One region of the Nocardioides houyundeii genome, then DNA from elsewhere that is predicted to be linked to it. Evidence: predicted binding sites of a transcription regulator. Region 1 holds the regulator's gene; the other holds the start of a gene.

Region 1 (3,866 bases):
TGCTCGAAGCGCGCCCGGTTCTCACGCGCTGAGCGCAGATGCTCCGCGAAAGCGGGGAAAATGCACCACAAAGCCGGCGTTGCCCAGCGGATCACCTCGATGTCATCAGTTTGAGGCATGCAACTGTCTAGGCAGCCCCCCTAGCGTCTCCCGCATGCGAGACACGCTGACCACGCCGATGGCGATCATCGAGGCAGACCTCGAAGCTCTCCAGCAGGCCATGTCCCTCTCCCCCGTCTTCCAGACCACTCACGAGCCGGACGCACTCCTGTACTGGTCGCACCTGCCTCTTCCCGCGGGCAACGTGATCACGCACGCGCGCATCTCGGCGCGTGACGTGCCGACCCGCGTCCCAGCGCTCCTGGGGCCCTACCTCGAGCGCGGACTCCCGTTCCGGTGGGTCACCACCCCCAAGACCACCACCCCGGCGCTGGAGGCAGCCCTGGCGCAGGCCGGCATGGTGCCTCGCGAGAGCCCGGCGATGTACCTGGCGCTGCAGGAGACCGTCGATCCCGGGACCCCGGACGACGTCTACATCGACGTCGCCTGGCCCGACCACCTCGAACCCGTCAGCTCCATCCTGTTCTCCGGCTTCGGCCTACCCCGAGGCACTGAGGCCGAGCACCTGCAGTTCCTCGACACCCTCGACCCTGCCGACACCCAGTTCTTCATCGCCCGGAGCCTGGTCACCGGCGAACCGCTGGGCGCCAGCACCATGCACCGCCGCGGCACCAGCGTGATGCTGGCCAACGTCAGCACCAGCGAGCACGCCCGGGGCCGGGGCATCGCGAAGGCCCTGTGCGCCACCATGCTCAACCGAGCCGCGCACACCGAGGCGCTGACCGCCACCGTGCTCTCCAACGACGAGGGCTACCAGGTGTACGTCGACCTGGGCTTCCGCACCAAGTTCAACGTGGTGACCTGGGAGTGGCACCCGCAGACCTGAGGCAACCAGAGCCGAGGCAACACGCCGTTCGAACAGGTGTTTGAACTCCGGTCCGGTGCCGACTACGGTGAGACCACCGAGATCGCACCACACCAGGAGGACACCGGATGGCCAACCCGCGCGAGACCAAGGGCAAGGTCGTGGCCCTGCCCGACGGCCCTCCCGACGCCACCGGCCTCACCCCGCGGCAGCAGCGGGTGCTCTCCACCATCAAGGACGCGATCGAGCAGCGTGGATACCCGCCGAGCATGCGCGAGATCGGCCAGGCGGTCGGCCTCACCAGCTCCAGCAGCGTGGCCCACCAGCTCAAGGTGCTGGAGGAGAAGGGCTTCCTCAAGCGCGACCCCAACCGGCCCCGGGCTCTCGAGGTGTTCCTGCCCGAGGTGATGGCGGCCCGTCGCGCCATGAGCAGCGACGAGGAGACGATCTTCGACCCCACCGGTGTCGGCGACGCCGCGCCGGCCGCCCGCTACGTGCCGGTCGTCGGTCGGATCGCCGCCGGTGGCCCGATCCTGGCCGAGGAGCGCGTCGAGGACGTCTTCCCGCTCCCGCAGCAGCTGGTGGGCGACGGCACGCTCTTCCTGCTCGAGGTCTCCGGTGACTCGATGATCGACGCCGCGATCTGCAACGGCGACTACGTCGTGATCCGGCAGCAGCCCGAAGCCTCCAACGGCGAGATCGTCGCCGCCATGATCGACGGTGAGGCCACGGTCAAGACGTTCCAGCGCAAGGACGGCCAGGTCTGGCTGCTCCCCCACAACGACGCCTACGAGCCGATCGACGGGACCCACGCCACCATCCTGGGCAAGGTCACCGCGGTCCTGCGACGGGTCTGAGCCAGGGGCCCTCGCCACTCCGGAGACGAGGCGGCGGGTCGTGTAATCTCACGGCGGTGCGACGAAGCCGACGAGATGCCGAACCCGCCGACCTCTCCTCCGAGCAGTTCCGCACCAAGCCTGACGACCGGTTCAAGCTGACCGACGAGAGCCAGACGCTCCTCAAGGAACTGGACCGCCACAGCGGCGCGTCCCGCCGCCTCTCCCCGTTGAGCTACAACCTCACCGTGGGCCACGAGCACCGGTTCATCTGGTTCCGAGTGGCCAAGGTGGCCACCCGCACGATCCGCCACCACTTCACCACCCATGGGGTGCCCCTGGACGTGGACCACGCGATGCGGATCCGCTATCCCATCGACGTGTTCGAGGACTACTTCAAGTTCGCCTTCGTCCGCGATCCGCTGGACCGGTTCGTCTCGGCCTGGCACAACAAGGTCGTGGACATGAACTACTTCCACTTCGACGAGCCCACGCACCGCAAGATGCAGGACGTCGAGGAGTTCGCCCGCTGGGTGGCCGACCAGGACCTCGGCCAGGTGCCGGGCACCGACCAGCACCTCGCGCTGCAGACCCGGCTCATCGACCTCAGCCAGGTCGACTTCGTGGGACGTCTGGAGACCTTCGACGAGGACTTCGCCGAGGTCTGCCGCCGCGTCGGCGCACCGGCGGTGCCGACGGTGGCCCAGAACCAGACCGGCTCCCCTGGCAGCACCCGTGAGGTCTCCGACTCGCTGCGCAGCATGGTCGAGGCGATGTACCGGCGGGACTACCAGATCCTCGGCTACTGACCCGAGCCGCCGGCCAGTCGGGTCAGCGCCTTGCGCACCACCTGCGGGTCGGTCGTGGTCCACATCGGCGGCAGGCTCGCCTTGAGGAAGCCGCCGTACCGCGCGGTGGCCAACCGGGGGTCCAGCACCGCGACCACGCCGCGGTCGGTGGTGGTGCGGATCAGCCGCCCCGCACCCTGGGCCAGCAGCAAGGCGGCGTGGGTGGCCGCAACCTGCATGAAGCCGTTGCCCCCGGCCTTGTCGGCCGCGCGCTGCCGAGCACTCATCAGGGGATCGTCGGGCCGCGGGAACGGGATCCGGTCGATCAGCACCAGCTGGCAGGTCTCGCCGGGCACGTCGAGGCCCTGCCAGAGGCTGAGCGTGCCGAAGAGAATCGTGTGCGGGTCCTCCACGAACTGCCGCGCCAGCTCCGGCAGCTGCGCCTCGCCCTGGGCCAGGGTGGTCAGGTGCGGCAGCCGCTCGCGCACCGCCTCGGCGGCGGTCTCGGCGGCCCGCCGTGAGGAGAACAGCCCCAGCGTGCGTCCCTCGGCCGCGTCGATCAGCTCCACGATCTCGTCGAGCTGGGCCTTGCCCAGCCCGTCGCGTCCCGGCGGCGGCAGGTGGCGGGCGACGTACAGGATGCCCTGGCGCCCGTAGTCGAACGGCGACCCCACGTCGAGGCCCTGCCACGGCAGCGCACCCTCGGCCTCGACCTCGGGCGCACCGGTGTCGATCCGCTCGGACGGCTTGAGCCCGACGCTGCCCGCGACGGTGTTGAAGTCGCCCCCCAGCATCAGCGTGGCCGAGGTGAAGACCACGGTCTTGTCGGTCAGCAGCCGGTCCCGCATCTGGCCCCACACCTGCAGCGGCGCGATCGCCAGCCGGGCGGGGATCCGGTCCCGGGCCTCGTTGAGCCACATCACGTCGGAGTCCTTGCCCGCCGCCATCCGCTCGGCGGTGGCGAAGACCTCCTGGGCCATGCCCTTGGCCTGGGTGCGGGCAGCGTCCACGTCGCCGCCCTCCTCCTTGCCGAAGGCCGAGGCCAGCGCCCGCGCCGCGTCGCGCACCAGCACCAGGGCGTCGGAGAGCTGGTCGGTGCGCTGGTCGATCCGACCCGGGGGCGTCATCGCCAGCGCGTCCGCCAGCGCGTCCGCCGCGTCCGCCAGGTCGTCGGCGGGACTGTTGGCGCCGCCCCGATCCGCGACGTACTTGTTGGCCCGACGCGCGGCCCGCTCCACGTCGTTGACCGCCAGCTCGTCCGTCGCGGCCTGGGTGACCCGGGCGGTGAGCTCGTGGGCCTCGTCGATCACCACCACG
Region 2 (3,866 bases), 1.9 Mb from region 1:
GTCCACGTGCAGGTGGGCGCCTTCCATGTCACGGACCCGCTGCTGGACCGGGCGTGGGGCGTGCTGGCCGAGGCTGGGACGCCGGTGGTCCTGCACGCGGGCTCCGGTCCCATCGCCACGCCGTACACGGGACCGGGGCCGGTGGCCGAGCTGCTGGGGCGGCACCCACGCCTGGCGCTGGTCATCGCTCACATGGGCGCCCCGGAGTACGCCGAGTTCCTGGCGCTCGCGGAGTCGTACGAGCGGGTCCGACTCGACACCACCATGGCGTTCACCGACTTCTTCGCCGGCATGGGCGGGGTGTATCCGCCAGACCTGCTGCCGCGGCTGGCGGACCTGGGGGACAAGGTGCTGCTCGGCTCCGACTTCCCGAACATCCCCTACCCCTACCTGCACCAGCTCGAGTCGCTGGAGCGGCTCGACCTCGGGCACGACTGGTTGCGTGCGGTCTGCTGGGAGAACGGCGCAGCACTGTTCCAGCGCTGACTAAGGCCAGGCCGGCTCCTATCGGCGCCGGGCATAGCGGATATCCCCGTTGGGGAGGCGTTCGTGCAGGTACCGGTCATCGTGGATGCGGTGATGATGGTGGCTGCACAGCAGCACGCCGTCGGCCAGGTCGGTGGCACCACCGGCGCTCCAGGGCGTGAGGTGGTGGGCCTCGCACCAGGTGGCGGGGATGTCGCAGTCCGCCGCTCGGCAGGTCTGGTCGCGCACCGCCAGGGCCCGGCGTTGCGCGGGGCTGAAGAGTCGCGCACTACGGCCGAGGTCGAGTGGCTCCGAGGCGGTGCCCAGGACGGCGGGCACCAGCTTCGCGGTGCAGGCGAGCCGCCGGGCCTCTCCGGCGCTGATCCGCTCGCCGTTCTGCAGGGTGGCGGTCCCGAGGCCCTCCAGCAGGGCGGTCAGGTCCATGGTGAGGACCAGCGTGGTGGCGTCGCCACCGTGCAGCGGGAGCCGGCTCGGGTCGAGCCCCTCCAGCAGCGCGCAGAACGCCCGGCCGAGCCTCGTGGGGTACGGCACCTTCTCGCCGAGCAGGCTGGACGCGCCTGTGCCGGATGCTCCGGTGTTGGACGACCCCGTGCCTCGCTGGCGCGGGGAGGTGAAGGCCTCGAGCGTGCTCTGGAGTCGGGTGGCGACGGACACCGGGACGCGAGCCTTGACCAGGGCAGTGCCGTCGCCGAGGTCGCGGATCGACATCGTGCATCCGGTGCGGGCTCTGCGCTCCTGGTCCAGGAGCTTCTTGCGCTCGGTGTCCTCGAAGAGGTCCGGCGCCACGACCTCGAGGATCTTGGCGCCCAGACGCCGTAGCTCCGTGGGGCCGAAGTGGCGTGCCTCGGCGATCAGGTGGGATTCGGCCTGCTGCCGGATCGCCGGGGTGACGCCGCTGGCGGGGTCGGTGGGGAGGTCGTCCAGGGCGCGAGCGATGGCGTGCCCCTGGTCCGGGTTGACCCGGCCCTCGTCCAGCGCTCCGCCGAGGGCGTGCCACCGGTGCTCGATGGCGTTGGCCAGGCACTGGGTGCGCCGATGGGTGGCTCGATGGCCGCGGGTGCGCGCGGTGAGCCAGGCTGCGATGTCGCGGTGTCCCTCGGAGTCGGCGACGTCGGCAGACGCAGCGGTGACCCGGAGCTGGAGGGCGTGCAGCCGGGTCGTCGCCTGATCCAGGGCGAGGAGTGCCTGTCGTTTCTGGGCCACGGTCATGAAGAGCGGGTCCACACCGGCGACCTCCCGCAGCGCCGCCACGATCGCGTTGGTGCACGCCAGCACGGGGTGTTCAGTTGAGGACGAAGGGTCCATGGACCGGCTCCTGGCATGAGGACGACAGTGAATCCGTCGACAGCAACGGCGAGGAGCCGCGCATCATCGAGGGCCTATCCATGCCAGGAGACCGTGGTCACCCCGTCCGGCACCGGCAGCCCGGTGCACTGATTCGATCGTACATCTGTTCGAATAGATGCGCAAGGGTTCCCGTGGCACGCCCGCGGTGGAATACCGGTCGTGCTTTGCCGGTTGGGCACCGTAGACTGCACGACACAACTCAAGAGGGGCTGATCGGTTTCGACTTGGGACGTTAGTTCCAGGAGAAGCGGGTCGAGAAGCCAGCGCCATCTCGTAAACGATCGCTGGAAAACACAGTTGCCAACTCTAATCGCAACGACTTCGCTCTCGCTGCCTGAGCAGTGATCGAAGGGTCTGACCGGGCATCCGTCTCCGTCCCGGATCCAGGCCTCATCTAGGGGACTTGCTGATCGCTTCCTGTCAGGAGGGGTGATCGGGACTTTTTCCTGACTGGGCCTGTCGGCGACGTGTCTGTGCGAGCGCCGGGGCCGAGAAAAGCGACAACACTGACTGCACCCGGAGAAGACCTGGATCGGCGCTCGAGGACCGGGGTTCGATTCCCCGCAGCTCCACCACGAGGGCTTTCCCGAAATGGACCCGAACCGTTTCCCGAAATGGGACACGGTTCGGGAGGCCCTCACCAGCCCCCTCTAGCTACAGAAGGGCCCCACCACGTTCGTGGTGGGGGCCCTTTTGGCTCCTCAGGCGGGTGTTCTCATGCGGCGGTTCGCTCGAGGTGCTCGAAGACCTCGTCGCCGCGGAGCACGAGGCTCTCGATGAGTTCTCCGTCGACGGGGTGGTTCATCAGCGGACTGGCGAACTGCTCGCCTGATTCGCGGCCGTGCTTCTCCAGGATGCGGATGTTGTGGCAGGCGGCTGCTGCAGCGACGGCAAGCGTCACGAGTGGCAGGCCGACGACCTGGACGAACCCTCGTCGGACGTCCTCGGTGCCGCGGTTCTTGATGTTGCCGAAGACGGCCTCGACGGCGGAGCGCAGGGCGTAGATGAGTCCCCACTCCTTGCTGCCCCAGTACTCCTCCTGCAGGTACTTCATGGGCGTGCCGGACTCGATCTGGATAGTCTGCTGGGTGCAGCACCGCGGAAGATCCTGGTCGACCTCGGCCTCAGGGGGGTGCGGTACGACGGGTGCCCCCGCCTGTCGGGCCAATCCCACGGTGCCCGGGCGGAGAGGGCATCCGACGGTGCCGGCGACGGCAGGACACTGCCACCGGGTGATTCCCAACTTGGGATCGTGCTCACCTGCTGCCGTCTTGCCCGGCGAAGCCAAGGGGCCCTTGACCATGCGCAACGCGAACTTCTCTCGTTCCGCGATCTGCTGCCTGAACTCGGTCTGCTTCTCGGGTTCGTCAGACGGCACCAGCGTCTCCAGGTGAGCGCCCATCCTGGGGCAGTGGGGGCGGCCGTCGATCACCTTGGACCCGTACTGGTCCATGACGCCGGGCTTGTCGGCACGCAGATCGAGAACCTGGTGGATCCGCCGTCGCCACAGCTCCATGGCCCATCGGTCGAATCGCTTGTAGCCGTAGTGTCGGTCGCCGATGAGCCGGACGAAGGGTGCGCGTGCCCGGATCTGGTCGATGAGGCGCAGGGAGACGTCGACGACGTCCTCGTTCGCCGGGGTGAGCTCGAGCGCCTGGATCAGGACGGGGAGCGCCTGCTTGCCTGCCGGGTCGTTGGTGTTGACGATGACGTGGGCCTTGTAACCGTAGATGCCGACCTGCGCGCCGCTCTTGGCCGTCTTCCCACCCCATGCGGCGTCGGGACAGAGCCACGGTGCAGGATCCTGCCGCTCCTTGTGCTCTCCCTTGACCTCGGTTGCGTCCGGTGTTCCATCGGGGTCCGGGTCCTCCACGTCGCCCGGGGTCGCGTTGTCCTGTGCTTCCGCGGCGCGGGAAGAGTCGTGCGGCGGCACGTCAGCGGTGTCTTCGTCGGCGAGGGGCCGGTCTTGGCCGCCTCCCAGGTGTCGAGAGCTGTGAGGAGCCTTGGACCATGCCCAGATGCTGGTGTCGTCG

What was found. Region 1 encodes LexA, which represses DNA repair genes until DNA is damaged. Its sites were predicted from a motif close to TCGAACANNTGTTCGA; they were not measured.
Region 2: C0R66_RS05285 (HNH endonuclease signature motif containing protein) is a predicted target of LexA. The motif match lies at 1,929-1,944, and genes of this name have one in related genera.

What each region holds. Positions count from the first base shown of each region.
Region 1 is NZ_CP025581.1:3,047,150-3,051,015, forward strand. Features, by position in the region: gene C0R66_RS14570 (GNAT family N-acetyltransferase) at 155-946, shown strand; gene lexA (transcriptional repressor LexA) at 1,054-1,782, shown strand; gene C0R66_RS14580 (sulfotransferase family protein) at 1,839-2,570, shown strand; gene C0R66_RS14585 (ATP-dependent DNA helicase) at 2,564-3,866, opposite strand, start outside.
Region 2 is NZ_CP025581.1:1,089,623-1,093,488, forward strand. Features, by position in the region: gene C0R66_RS05280 (amidohydrolase family protein) at 1-486, shown strand, start outside; gene C0R66_RS05285 (HNH endonuclease signature motif containing protein) at 505-1,791, opposite strand; RNA gene ssrA (transfer-messenger RNA) at 2,039-2,408, shown strand; gene C0R66_RS05295 (transposase) at 2,549-3,866, opposite strand, start outside.